2 linked regions of the Desulfofalx alkaliphila DSM 12257 genome follow. The protein of the gene in region 2 interacts with the protein of the main gene of each other region in a pairwise test. Links are inferred from orthologs where the notes say so. Each region holds a gene or a part of one and is shown on either strand. Other genes may lie near its edges.

Region 1 (5,746 bases), on a different replicon or contig from region 2:
GCCCAAAACACTCTATTTTGTTGGGGCAGTTAGCCTCTTCGCAAACTGTGTGTAAAGAAAGCCTGTTTAGCATTTTTTTTACACCCAGTTGCCTTTCAGCACCTTTTAATTGAATTTTTAGCCACTCCGGTTTGCGTTTAGTCATGAGCCATCTCTCCCAACAATTTGATATAACTGCTGTGGGCTGATCATCTTTGGCTGCAGGTGCAGGTATTCACAAAAATAGTCAACCACCAGTTGATGGGCCCTATCCAGGTCTTGGGCTTGTCCAAATATTTCTTTCAGGGAAGTAACCCCCTTATCAGTGATACCGCAGGGGTTAATCCACTTAAAATGTTCAAGATTTGTATTGACATTGAAAGCAAAACCGTGCATTGTTACCCATTTCTTAACAGCGCAGCCTATGGCAGTGATTTTTTTATCACCTATCCATACCCCATGGTGCAGAGCATCCCTTTGGGCAGTGAGCTTGTACTCTTCCTTTAACAAATTAATAAATAGCTCTTCAATTTTATTAACGTAACCCTTAATACTGCTGCCGTGGTTTTTTAGGTTTAGTATTGGGTAACCAACTATCTGCCCGGGGCCATGATAGGTTACATCCCCACCCCGGTTTGTTTTGACAACCACACAACCCTTTTCCTGCAACTGCTCCTCCGTCAGTAAAATATTTTCCCTGTTTTCTCGCTTACCCAAGGTAATCGTGGGAGGATGCTGCAGCAGTAACATGGTGTCCGGAACCTTGTTATCCTGTCTTAAACGCAATAAACTTTCTTGAATACTTAGGACCTTCAAATAGTCAGTTTCACCCAATACCGAAACCAGTAGCTTCATTATATAATACTCCCCATTCTCTAGCCGTGAATAGCCAGGCCATGCACATTTGCAGCCGCTTCCATAACTGACTCAGCCAAGGTGGGGTGGGCATGAATTGTATTAGTAATATCTTTAACTGTCAAACCCTTTTGCACGGCTAAAGCAGCCTCGGCTATTAAATCTGAAGCGTTGGGCCCAATAAGGTGTACCCCTAATACCACATCGGTGTCTTTGCAGGCAATTACTTTTACCATACCTTCGGCTTCACCCATGCTCAAGGCTTTACCGTTGGCCATAAAATTGAATTTACCCACACGCACCGGAATGTTTTTATCTTTAGCCTCTTGCTCGGTAATGCCCACCGAGGCAATTTGCGGATTGGTAAAAATACAGCTGGGTACCGCATGATATTCCATTTGCGCTTCTTTACCCATAATGTTCTCTGCCGCCACCAGCCCTTGACTGGATGCCACATGGGCCAGTTGGTATTTATTAACCACGTCCCCTATGGCATAGATTCCCTTTACATTGGTCTCCATTTTATCATTGACCAAAATTTCACCTTTTTCACCCAGGGCCACGCCCACTTCTTCCAGTCCTAAATTTTGAGTGTTCAATTGCCGACCAATAGAAATTAAGGCCTTTTCTGCAGTAATAACTTCACCGTTCTCTAATATTGCTTCAATGCCGGCAGCTGTTTCTTTAACTTGTTTAATGGTCATTTTGGTCTTGATAACAATATTTTTCTTTTTAAAATTCATCTGCAAACGGCGGGAAATATCCTTATCCAATAAGGGCAATATATTGGGGGCTGCTTCCACCATGGTAATCTCTGCTCCCAGGTTACCATATATATAGGCAAACTCACAACCTATTACGCCGGCACCGATAATTAACAGGCTTTTGGGTACCTCAGTTAAGGTAAGTGCCTCTTCACTGGTAATCACAGTGGTACCGTTGTAGCCTAAGGAAGAAATTAGGGCCGGACTGGAACCGGTGGCAATGATGATATTACTAGCCTGAAGTGCAATTACTTCATCGCCGGATTTAACTTCCACCTCGGTGTTAGACTTTAGTTTGGCTTCGCCTTTAATAAACTCGATTTTGTGTTTTTTGAACAAAAACTCTATTCCTTTGACCAGTTTATTGACTACATCTTCTTTCCTGGCCTGTACCTTTTCAAAGTTCACCACCGGCTTGCCCACTTCTATGCCAAATTCAGCAGCATTATCCACCGCACAAAGCTTTTCAACAGCTGCGATTAAGGATTTGGTAGGGATACAACCCCTATTAAGGCAGGTTCCCCCCAGGCTGTTCTTTTCCACAACCGCCACTTTGCCACCCAATTGAGCTATTCTTATGGCAGCCACATAACCCCCTGGGCCGCCGCCTATTACCACAGCATCGTAATTCATGGTTTTAACCCCCTAGGCTTTATCTATTTCGGTCAGTACTTGATGGGCCCGCGCAGCAGTGCGATAGGCAAAAAGGTTATTTGCCGCCAAAGGTTCTACAGATTTTAACTGTTCGTCCACGGCTTTCTTAGGATCAAATGGTTTAAGGAGATAACTATTCTTTTTACTGCCAGTGACATCTTCAATTAATTTGGCAATCTCGGCAACTTCCTGTGGTGTAATATAGCTTATCTCACCGTCACTGCGCTTTACCGGAGCCACCCTTGTTTGAAATTTACATTCCGGAAACCCAGCAGCCAGTTTTATGCTTTTAGCAAGCTCTTCGCTGTCAAAATCGGGGCCAAAGATTCCGCTGTAAATTTCTTTGGTTCCTAAAACCTTTACAATTACCACATCTGCCAACGCTTCAGCCTGTATTTTCTCTAGTATACCACTGTTTCTGCCATCTGTGTCAATTTGCAGTTTCATGTTGTTGCCCTTTAGGTAACGCAAAACCGCCAAAAAATCTTCCGCATATTGAGGGTCCCCACCTGAAACATGGATGCCGTCTACCCACTCTTTATGGAGCCTTCCGACACTAAAAAATCCGTCTAAATCTGTACCTGCCTGTAGATAGGCCAGGCAAGCTCCAATGCCCTGGCGAATTTCGGCACCGTCGTAAATAATCGGAAACTCTACGCCGTCGGGACCGCGAAATATTCTCTTGCGACTTTCTTTATAGAACTTCTGAAACTCTTCCTTGCCTTCAGCCTTCATATCATATTCATTAAATGCAATGCCCTTACTGTTCATAAAAGCTTTTATTATTTTACAACGGGTACAGCCCGTTGCTGTGTAAATTGCAAAAACCATTATTATATCCTCCCTTTGTCCAGCCCTTAACCATTGCTGATCATCTTGATGTAATCGTCCTTAGACAATAGGTTTTTTAACTCCTCCGGATCTCTGGCTTTAACCACTATCATCCAACCCTCTTGATAGGGGCTGCTGTTTACATTTTCAGGAGCATCCTCCAATTGGTCGTTAACCTCTACAATTTCACCGCTAACCGGCATATACAATGAAGAAACTGTTTTGGCTGACTCAGCCTGGCCAAACTCTTCACCTTTATCAAAACTTTCACCAACCTGGGGCAGTTCGATAAAAATAATATCGCCTAGGTTGTCCTGGGCAAAATCAGTAATTCCCACCCGCACTGTGTCACCTTCAAGCTTGGCCCAGGTGTGTTCCTCAAAGTAATAAATATCATCTAAAAAGGTAAGTTCTGCAATCTGCTTATTGGCCATCTCACATCTTTCCTTTCAAATCAGCTTTAAATACTATTTTTTTAATGAAATAAGCCGGCATATCCGGCCTATTTCATATTTCCCTTTTCAAATATAGGGCTTAGAACAATAAGTTAGGTAAGAATGTTACTATATTCGGGAAAATAACGAGAATAATAACACAAACCAGCATTGTAAATACAAAGGGTAAGGTTCCTATAAATATTCTCTCAATTGGCACCTCCGGTGCTATACTCTTAAGTGCAAACACATTGATGCCAACGGGCGGGGTTATCTGTCCCATTTCCATTACTACAACCAACACAATCCCAAACCATATGGGGTCAAAGCCTAGAGCCGTAATTGTTGGGTAAATGGCCGGTAAAGTAAGCAACAGCATGGGGATAATATTTAATGCACATCCAAGTAGGATATAAAACAGTATTACCCCTGCCAATATTAAGTAAGGATTCACAGAGAACCCGGTAATAACTTCCGCCAATTTAAAAGGTAGCTGTGTGGCTGCAAAGAAATAACCCAGAATACCGACACCCATTAAGATAGTCAGCAGATTACAGGTGGTTAGCAGCGATGAATCTAAGGATTCTAAAAAGTTTTTCTTAGTAAGCTTGCCAATTGCCAGGGCATAAATGAAAGCACCTACGGCACCAATGGCACCTGCTTCAGTGGGGCTAAAAAACCCTCCCATAATTCCGCCAAAAATCAAGATGATTAAAAACAGCATGCCCCTCACACCCTTAAGGGATTGGAACTTTTCCTTGAGGGTGGTTTTTTCACCCCTGGGTGCCACATCGGGGTATATTTTGGCCATAATATATACGGTGAGACAAAACAGGGCGGTTAAAAGTAAGCCCGGAATTATCCCGGCCATAAATAGCTTGCCAATGGACTGCTCAGTGACAATCCCGTAAAATATTATTGCCATGCTGGGAGGTATTAAGATACCCAGCGTCCCACCGGCTGCCAGACAGCCGGTGGATAAGGTATCAGAGTACTTATGCTTTCTCATTTCAGGCAGGGCAACTTTACCCATGGTCACGGCACAGGCCATACTGTTACTGCACACCGCGGAAAATCCCGCACATCCCACGATGGCAGATATACCTAAACCGCCGGGTTGTCTGCCAAACCAGGCGTTGGCTGCATTTAACAAACCTTTACCAACACCGGATTCATAAGCCAATGCACCCATTAATATAAACATAGGTATCACAGCTAAAACAAAATCTGCAAGGCTGCTATACGGTGCATATCCCAGTGTGCTTAGGGGCCCTTGAATGTTGTCCCTGACAATGACAAGGCCAAAAAATCCTACCATTGCCATGGCAAAACCAATGGGCATTTTAATCACAATAATTAGAACCAGCATCACAAGCAGGCCCAGTAAACCCAATGAAACCCCACTTAGGTTAAAAAAGCTCTTCACTATAAAGGGTGAAACCATAAACAAAGCCACACAGGCAAACACTGGAATAAGCCAAATGCCACGCCCATCCTTAATAATAGTGGAAATACTCCGCAAACTATCAATAAACAGCACGGCTGACAGCATAAAAACACCCAGTGCAGTTACAAACATGAAAAAGGAAATTGGTATCGACAGGGTTGAGCTCAGTATACCCATTCTATTGAGGGCCTGCACAACCACCTGCCAAAACATCACAGCAAAGAAAACCAGGGATGTCAAGTAAACAAAACTTTGAATTAAGTTTTGGATCCAGACCGGGAAAAATTTTACCACCAGGTCAACTTCCATGTGCTGCTTTTTTAACTGCAGTACTGCAAAGGCAAAGTAAAACATGCATACTAAAGAAAAGGCCTGCAGATCCATAATCCCCGGGATAAATTTATCAAATAAGTTGCGGATTGTTACATCAACAAATATTAGAACAGTCATTATCGCAAGTATTGCTATGGCAATATATTTCATTACATTGCATATGGGGGCGATTAACTTTTCTAAATAATCCGCGGTGTTATCCAGCCACGAAGTTTCTCCTACCGTCTTTGCCAACCCCGGCTGATTATTTTCTGCCTTAGTCATTGTAGTCATTTGCGCCCACCTTCCCAGCGTTTTTATTTTTTAAGCCAGCCTTAATTGTAGTAACGCTCAACTATTTCCCGTAATCCAGAGTAACCTTTGTTTTCCATATTACTTAGCCATTTTTCAGTGATCGGGCTAACTGCTTCAATCCAACGGGCCCTTTCTTCCGCCGGCAGTTCATAAAA
Region 2 (8,538 bases):
TGTGAAATGCTAGTGATTCCGGCCATCGACCTTAGGGATGGCAGATGTGTTAGATTGGTGGAAGGACGACTGGATCAAGAAACGGTATATTCAGAACAACCGGTGGATACTGCTAAACACTGGCAGCAAATGGGGGCTGAATACTTGCACCTGGTTGATTTGGACGGTGCCTTTGCTGGTTCTCCCCAAAACTTAGATGTAATTAAAGAAATAGTGAAGGTATTAAATATACCGGTGCAGGTGGGCGGTGGCATTAGGGACCTTGGCACCGTTGCCATGCTATTGGATATGGGGGTAGACAGGGTGATACTGGGCACCGCTGCCATATCCCAGCCCCACTTGGTGCAGCAGGCGGTGGAGAAGTACGGCGACAGCATTGTGCTGGGCATAGATGCCCGGGACGGCAAGGTGGCTGTACAGGGCTGGGCCATTGAATCCGACATGGAAGTGCTAGACCTGGCACTGCAAATGAAGGAGCTAGGGATAAGGCGGGCGGTATTCACCGACATTCGCCGGGACGGCACCCTAAAGGGACCTAACCTGGAGGCCACCGGAGAGCTGGCCCGGGCCAGCGGTTTGAAGATAATTGCCTCCGGCGGAGTATCCAGCCTTGATGATTTAATTAAAATTAAAGGGTTGGAGAGCCTCGGTGTGGAGGGGGCCATTATGGGTAAGGCCCTATATGCGGGCACCGTTGACTTTAAAGATGCCTTGGCGGTGGCCAAAGGCCGGGTGGTGAAGTGATGGCCTTTAAGAGAATTATTCCCTGCCTGGATGTGAATGAAGGCCGGGTGGTCAAGGGCACTAACTTTGTCAATTTGAGGGATGCCGGTGACCCGGTGGAATTGGCCGCCCTCTATAATGCTGAGGGAGCCGATGAGCTGGTATTGTTAGATATCACTGCCACCGCCGAAAAGAGAAAGACAATGTTAGATGTGGTGAGGCGTACAGCAGAAAAGGTAAACATGCCCTTCGCGGTGGGGGGCGGCATTAGAACGATAGAGAATATTAATGAGATACTGAAGGCCGGGGCGGATAAAGTGTGCATTGGTACCGCCGCCATTAAAAATCCCCAACTGATTAAAGAAGGGGCCGGCGCCTTTGGCAGCGGGTGTATTGTGGTGGCCATTGATGCCAGAAGGGTGGCACCCGGCCGGTGGGAAGTTTACACCCACGGCGGACGCACCCCAACGGGTATCGATGCGGTAGAATGGGCTAAAAAAATGGAGTCCTTTGGGGCAGGGGAAATACTGCTTACCAGTATGGACCGTGATGGAACTAAAGAAGGCTTTGACTTGGAGCTGACCGGTGCAGTGGCCGATGCAGTAAAGATCCCGGTGATAGTATCCGGCGGTGTGGGCAATTTGGAGCACCTGGCCCAGGGCCTGACGGTAGGGAAGGCCGACGCCGCCCTGGCGGCATCCATCTTTCACTTTAGGGAGTATTCCATCCGCCAGGCAAAGGAGTATCTGCAGCGGCGGGGTATACCGGTGCGCTTATAGGGGGCAGAAAAGTGCAGTTTAATGTCAATGATTTAAAATATAACGAGGCGGGCTTAATACCGGCCATTATTCAAGAGGCAGACAGCAAGGAAGTTTTAATGATGGCCTGGATGAATAAGGAGGCAGTGGCCAAAACGCTGGACACCAAAGAAACCTGGTTTTACAGCCGCAGCAGGAAAAAGCTGTGGCATAAGGGTGAAAGCAGCGGGCATGTGCAGAAGGTAAGGTCAATCTACTATGACTGCGATGCTGATACACTCTTGGTGCTGGTGGAACAAAGGGGACCCGGTGCCTGCCATGAGGGTTACAGCACTTGTTTTCACTACCGGATAAAAGAGGACAGGACCGTTCAGGTGGAAGGTGAGCGGCAGTTTAATCCCGCTGAGGTGTACGGGGATGAAGGCTTGGCCGGTGCAGACATCATCGATGAACTGTACCGGGTGATCTTAGAGCGCCAGGCCAATCGGCCGGAGGGTTCCTATACCACCTATTTATTTAACAAGGGTGTAGACAAAATTTGTAAAAAAGTAGGGGAAGAGTCGGCAGAGGTTATTATAGCTGCCAAAAACCAAGATGTCCAAGAGCTTACATACGAAAGCGCAGATTTAATTTACCACCTACTGGTGCTGATGGCTGACCGGGGCGTAACAACAAAGCAGTTATTTGCGGAACTGGAAAAAAGAAGAAAGTAGTAAGGGAGAGCCCCATTGGCTCTCCCTTAAACACTTTATTAATCGGCCGCCCTGGCCGGTTTGTCTAACCCCTTTTCTTACCAGGTGGTAAACTTTAATTTAATAACTATTCTATTTTCATCGGTCTCATGGATGACGTCTGTGACTGCAAAGACTTCGCTTTCAATTACCACCTTTTCACCTATACGAGGTACGGCGTTGTAATCAATTTGCCTAGACTTGATTACCTTTTCTTGTCCATCTTCCGGGAAGTGGGTCCATAAACTGTACCTTGGCATTGATATACCCCCTATGGCTTTTAGATTATTATAGCAAAGCCTGTTAGATTTGGTAAGCCCGGACCTTATTTCTAGACTAGTCAAAATATACTGATAAATTATTTTGCTTCCATATCTTTGTTAATCAAGGGCCGGTTTTATGTTATAATACACAGCAGTGTAAGGTGTTGGAGGTTAAAAATGGAGCATATATTAGAAAACTTAAATGAGGCACAACGACAGGCTGTTCAGCAAACTGAAGGGCCTGTTTTAGTACTGGCCGGTGCAGGCAGCGGCAAAACCAGGGTGCTGACTCACCGGATAGCTTATCTCTTAAAAGAGGGGGTTGCCCCCTGGAACATCTTGGCCATTACTTTTACCAATAAGGCTGCACGGGAAATGAGAGATAGGGTGGAACAAATGGTTTCTGCAAGCCAAGCCAGGGAACTGTGGGTGAGTACCTTTCACTCCGCCTGTTTGCGCATATTGCGCCGGGAAATTCAAGCGCTTGGTTATGACAGAAACTTTGTTATCTATGATGATGCAGACCAGCAAACGGTAATAAAAGAGTGTTTAAAGGAACTAAACATAGACGATAAGCGTTTTTCAGCCCGGTCAATTTCCGCTGCCATATCTGCCGCTAAAAACAAACTGATGGAGGCCGACCGCTATCTAGAGCAGGCAGAGGACTTTTACACCCAAACGGTGGCCAGGGTTTACCAATTATATCAACAAAACTTGCTGATAAACAACGCTGTGGATTTTGATGACCTGCTTTTACTCACTGTGAAGCTCTTTGAGCAGCACAGCCATGTGCTCACCTACTACCAGGACCGCTTTAAGTACATATTGGTGGATGAATATCAAGATACCAACCAGGTGCAATATGTGCTGGTAAATATGTTGGCCCAGCGCCACCGAAACCTTTGTGTGGTGGGGGATCCCAACCAGTCAATTTACCGCTGGCGGGGTGCGGATATAGAAAACATACTGAACTTTGAGCGGGATTATAAAGAGGCGAGGGTTATAAAGTTAGAGCAAAACTACCGCAGCACCCAAACAATACTGGAGGCAGCCAACGCAGTGATTGCCCACAATGCCAGCAGTAAAAAATTAAAACTGTGGACAGCCTTGGGCGAAGGCGAGCCCATAGTATTTAAATACTGTCAAGATGAGCGCGATGAGGGTTACTATCTCAGCCGCACTATCCGCCGCCTGGTGAGTGAAGAGGGTTACCGCTACAGTGATTTTGCCGTGCTATATCGCACCCATGCCCAATCAAGGGCCATTGAGGAAAGACTGATGACAGCCAATATTCCCTACAATATTGTGGGGGGGCTAAAGTTCTATGACCGAAAAGAAATCAAAGATTTGCTGGCCTATTTACGCCTGCTGGTTAACCCCCGGGATGCGGTGGCCTTTCAAAGAATAATTAATGTGCCCAAGCGGGGCATTGGCCCTGCCTCTGTTGCCAAGATGCAGAATTGGGCAGCGGAAAATAAGGTTGGCTTGGTGGATGCCTTGGCCAATGCCGCTGTGATACCGGGCTTAACTGCTAAAGTACGGGCTGCGGCGGCAGAGCTGGCTGATATGTTTGGGCAATTGAAGGAGCAAGAAGGCTATTTAAGCGTAACTGACTTGGTGGAGCAGGTGCTGGAGCGGAGCGGCTACCTAAACGAGCTAAAAAAGGAAGATACGGTGGAGTCCCGTACCAGAATAGAAAACCTGCAGGAGTTCTACACTGTGACCAAAGAGTATGACCTTAATAATGAAGAAGGGTCCCTGGAAGATTTTTTGGCCAATATTTCACTGGTTACCGATTTAGACAGCTACCAGGGGGATGCCAATGCCGTTTCTTTGATGTCCCTGCACATGGCCAAGGGCTTGGAGTTTCCGGTGGTGTTTTTAACCGGCATGGAGGAAGGTATATTCCCCCACCTGCGCTCCTTGGATGAGCCGGAGGAAATGGAGGAGGAACGGCGAATTTGTTATGTGGGCATTACCCGGGCCCGGCGGCTCTTATATCTCACCTACTGCTGGAGCCGTACTCTGTACGGGCGCACCCAAAACAACCTGCCTTCCAGGTTTATTGAGGAAATACCCGATGAACTGATCAGCCGGGATGTGCTGCACCAATCCGGTAGCAATAACAGCATCAGGACTTCACCGGCCGGCGCTTCAAAGGAAGTAGGCACCTTTCTTTTAGGTGACAATGTGGTGCACCGCAAGTGGGGTGAAGGTGTTGTGGTGGCTGTAAAGGGTGAAGGGAAGGATGCCGAAATTAAGGTGGCTTTTCCTGAACAGGGCATCAAAACCTTAATTGCCCAATACGCTCCTTTAGAAAAGGTAACAAAGTAAAGGCTCAGTACGCCTTCCTGGCCAATTAACCGCCGGCTAAGGTCTGCTGCTGCCCTGACGGGGGAATAATGTTACTGGGGGTATGGGATGACTCGATTAATCTTGGCAGCGATACTTACTGCATTAATCCATTTGATAAATACCTTGATTTATTCTGTGCGGCCGGCTGGGGTGCATACCAAGCGCTTGGCCATTGCCTACTCGCTTTTTAATGTGATTTTTTTATTTGCCAGCACCGCCAACATGGTGTTGGCACCTTTGCTGTCTTCCATTGTTGAGCACGGTATTCAGCGGGCATCGGCAGCCAGCCCCGGTGTGGATATTTCAGGGATAGTGAACACCGCCCTTTACCAACAGGAATTGGCGGCCCTTAACCAGGACATCCGGCTGGTTATTTTGGCTGCCACGGCGGGAACCCTGGTGGGAATTATATTCATTCCTACCTTTGTGAGGGTATTTGTGCGTGGAATAATGCTTTTTGATGAAATAAAATCGGTGCCCAAAATGCTGCTGATGCTACTGTTTAGCCCCCGGCGAATTATTAGTTTACTGCGCTCCTTTGAATTGCCCGGTAAAGATATGGTCCGGCGGGCAAGGGCAAAGAAGGCTAATCTGCCTAAGACCTTTTTGTGGATGAATTTTTTTGCCAATGCCATCTTTACCACCAGTGTGCTGTCAGCCATGTATGCCGGTGCCTTGTTTCCGGAGTTCAGGGCCACTTCGGTGGTGCTGTCCGGGGTGGTTAACGGATTTGCTACCCTGATGTTTGTAATGGTGGTGGACCCCACCGCGGCAATGATTACCGACCAGGCCTTGCGCGGTGAAAGGGACGAATATGACGTTAAGCAAATGTCTTTTTACCTGGCCCTGACCAGGTTGGGGGGCACAGTGCTGGCCCAGGCTATTTTTGTTCCGGCGGCACTGCTCATTCAGTATGTAGCCATGTTCATTGCCCACCCGCCCTTTTAGAATTGTGGAATTAGAAATTTAATATCGGGAGCGTTTGTTATGTCCAGTATTGAAAAGGCCCGGGCAGAGCTTGACAGTCTGCGCCGGGAGATTGAAGAACATGATTACCGGTACTATGTTTTAGATGACCCGGTGATTGATGACAGCCAGTATGACCAATTGATGAAACGCTTGCTGCAGTTGGAAAAGGAATATCCCCAATTGGTGACACCGGATTCCCCGTCCCAAAGGGTGGGCGGACAGGTGCAGGAGGGCTTTAAGCCCGTTAGGCACCTGGCGCCCATGCTCAGTTTAGGCAACTCCTTTGATGAAGGTGAACTGCGGGATTTTGATCGCCGGGTGCGTGCTGCCCTGGCCGGTCAATCGGTGGAGTATGTGGTGGAACTGAAAATAGACGGCCTGGCCATATCTTTGGTTTATGAAAAGGGTATTTTTGTGCGCGGGGCCACCAGGGGAAACGGTGAAATGGGGGAAGATATTACCCAAAATTTAAAAACGGTGGGCAGTATTCCCTTGCGCTTGCGCCGGCCGGTGGACAGGCTGGAGGTGCGGGGCGAAGCCTATATGCCCAAGGATGCCTTTGCCGACTTGAACGCCCGGCGGGAGGAAAGGGGTGAACCCCTCTTTGCCAACCCCCGCAACGCAGCTGCGGGAAGCCTGCGCCAATTGGATCCCGGCATCACTGCCCAGCGCCGGATAAGCACCTTTATCTATGCCATCGGCCATGTGGAGGGCCAGGCGCTGCCTAATCATTACGCCGGTTTACAGTGGTTAAAGGAACTGGGCTTCCGCACCAATCCTGAGGTGCAGGTTTTCGACCACATATCCAAGGTGATAGAGTATGTCAATAGCTGGCAGCAAAGGCGTTTTGATCTGCCCTATGCCATAGACGGTTTGGTCATTAAGGTAAACTCAATAGAGCAACAAGAGGCCTTGGGTTTCACTGCCAAAAGCCCCCGTTGGGCCATTGCCTATAAGTTTCCGGCAGAAAAGGCCATAACCCGGGTGGAGGATATTAAACTTACCGTGGGTCGCACCGGTGTGCTCACCCCCACTGCCTTTCTTACACCGGTTGCGGTGGCGGGCAGCACCGTGAGCAGGGCGGTGCTGCATAATGAAGATATTATTAAAAAGAAGGATATCAGAATTGGCGACACGGTGGTGGTGCATAAGGCCGGGGATGTTATTCCGGAAATTGTGGAAGTATTGGTGGATAAAAGAAGGGGCCAGGAGAGAGAATTCATCTATCCGGACCATTGCCCCGAGTGCGGCACCCAGCTTGTGAGAGCGGCGGGGGAAGTGGCCCACCGCTGCCCCAACACCCAATGCCCTGCCAGAAACAGGGAAGGCATCTTTCACTTTGTATCCCGGGGGGCAATGGATATTGAAGGCCTTGGGCCGGCAGTGGTTACCCAATTGCTGCGGGAAGGTTTAATTTCCGATGCGGCAGATCTGTATAGCCTCAAATTTGAGGATTTAATTGAGTTGGAGCGTTTTGGTGAAAAATCCGCACAGAATTTATTGAATGCCATAGAAGACAGCAAGGAGCGCCCCTTAAGCCGGCTGATTTTTGCCCTGGGAATTCGCCATGTGGGACAAACCGCCGCCAAAAAGCTGGCAGAGCACTTTGGTAGCCTGGATGGGTTGGCCCGGGCCACCGAGGAAGAATTGCTGGCGGTTTATGAGGTGGGGCCCAAAATGGCTGAAAGTATTGTCAAATGGTTTGCCCAAGAAAACAACATAAAGTTGCTAAATAAATTAATTTTTGCAGGAGTTAACACCGCCCATGAAGAAACTTCAAAGACGTCCGATGAGAGCCTGGCAGGAAAAACCTTTGTATTAACGGGAACGCTGGCCGATTTTACCCGCCGGCAGGCTAAAGCTGCCATCGAGGCCCGGGGCGGCAAAGTTACTTCCAGTGTCAGCAAAAAAACCGACTTTGTGGTTGTGGGTGAGAATCCGGGGTCAAAATATGAAAAGGCCCAAAGCTTGGGCATAGAAATTTTAACTGAAGAAAAATTTAAGAAACTGGTAAACTAAACTTATTTTTAAATCATAAAGGAGGCGTTTAAAATTAGTAAACATGTATCAATAATGGTTTTTGGCGGCGACATACCCACCTTTACCGGCGGTTGAGGCCCAAGACCGGGAGCCGGTTGCGGTTCCGACAGGAGTGCAAGGGAAGAATTTGAAGAATTTGCTTCACAAATGCAAACCAAATATGGCGAAGGAATATCGGTGGGCTTTGTGGACTTGATGAAAGATGACCTGTCGCCATATCCTGAAGTTAAGAAACTGATGGGCAGATTCCACCCGCCGCTGATTGTAATTGACGGAGAGCCCCGCTTCCACGGTGGCCTATCGGTGGAAATGATTTCAGAAGCAGTGGACGAAATCAAGAACAGCAAAGAAAACTAGCAATATAACCCCCGTTTAGGGGGTTATCTGCTTTAATTGTCATAACTTGCACATAAAAGAAAATCTTTGATATAATGTTTGCAGTTTCTAAGCCTTGACAGGCTTAGTCTTTGTATTCGGAAGGAAGGTGTTAGGCTTGATTGGCAATAAAGAATTGGAGCAGATGGCTTTAATGAGCAGGTTAGAGCTAAAGGAAGAGGAAAAGGAACTGTACACCAAACAGCTGAATGATATACTGGAAGAGGCCAAAGTGCTGCAGGAACCGGATACTGATGAAGTGCAGCCCACTGTCTATGTACTGCCGATTAATAACGTGTTTAGGGAAGATGTGGTGGGCGAACA

Evidence for each region. The genes of interacting proteins can lie anywhere in the genome.
Region 1: the proteins of pcrA (region 2) and lpdA interact in binary tests that used the Escherichia coli proteins (3 or more experiments, as listed by UniProt). The link is inferred for Desulfofalx alkaliphila DSM 12257 from one-to-one orthologs.

The regions. Positions count from the first base shown.
Region 1 is NZ_JONT01000002.1:102,039-107,784, reverse strand. The notes cover bases 44-2,917. They hold lpdA (dihydrolipoyl dehydrogenase), read right to left. Parts: upstream 2,232-2,917; coding sequence 855-2,231; downstream 44-854. Other genes in these bases: BR02_RS0102305 (glutaredoxin family protein), read right to left, coding at 2,244-2,917; lipB (lipoyl(octanoyl) transferase LipB), read right to left, coding at 142-834; lipA (lipoyl synthase), read right to left, coding at 44-145. Outside these bases: more of lipA, read right to left, coding at 1-43; more of BR02_RS0102305, read right to left, coding at 2,918-3,083; glycine cleavage system protein GcvH, read right to left, coding at 3,110-3,517; BR02_RS0102295 (TRAP transporter large permease), read right to left, coding at 3,618-5,570; BR02_RS0102290 (TRAP transporter substrate-binding protein), read right to left, coding at 5,612-5,746. UniProt on the Escherichia coli protein: Lipoamide dehydrogenase is a component of the glycine cleavage system as well as of the alpha-ketoacid dehydrogenase complexes.
Region 2 is NZ_JONT01000010.1:24,000-32,537, forward strand. Bases 2,233-5,230 are described here. They hold pcrA (DNA helicase PcrA), read left to right. Parts: upstream 2,233-2,652; coding sequence 2,653-4,809; downstream 4,810-5,230. Other genes in these bases: BR02_RS0106845 (hypothetical protein), read right to left, coding at 2,272-2,472; BR02_RS0106855 (lipid II flippase Amj family protein), read left to right, coding at 4,897-5,230. Also shown: hisA (1-(5-phosphoribosyl)-5-[(5-phosphoribosylamino)methylideneamino]imidazole-4-carboxamide isomerase), read left to right, coding at 7-744; imidazole glycerol phosphate synthase subunit HisF, read left to right, coding at 744-1,502; bifunctional phosphoribosyl-AMP cyclohydrolase/phosphoribosyl-ATP diphosphatase HisIE, read left to right, coding at 1,514-2,194; more of BR02_RS0106855, read left to right, coding at 5,231-5,778; NAD-dependent DNA ligase LigA, read left to right, coding at 5,818-7,818; BR02_RS0106865 (hypothetical protein), read left to right, coding at 7,987-8,196; Asp-tRNA(Asn)/Glu-tRNA(Gln) amidotransferase subunit GatC, read left to right, coding at 8,333-8,538. UniProt on the Escherichia coli protein: A helicase with DNA-dependent ATPase activity. Unwinds DNA duplexes with 3'-5' polarity. Translocates on single-stranded DNA with 3'-5' polarity. Initiates unwinding more efficiently from a nicked substrate than double-stranded DNA.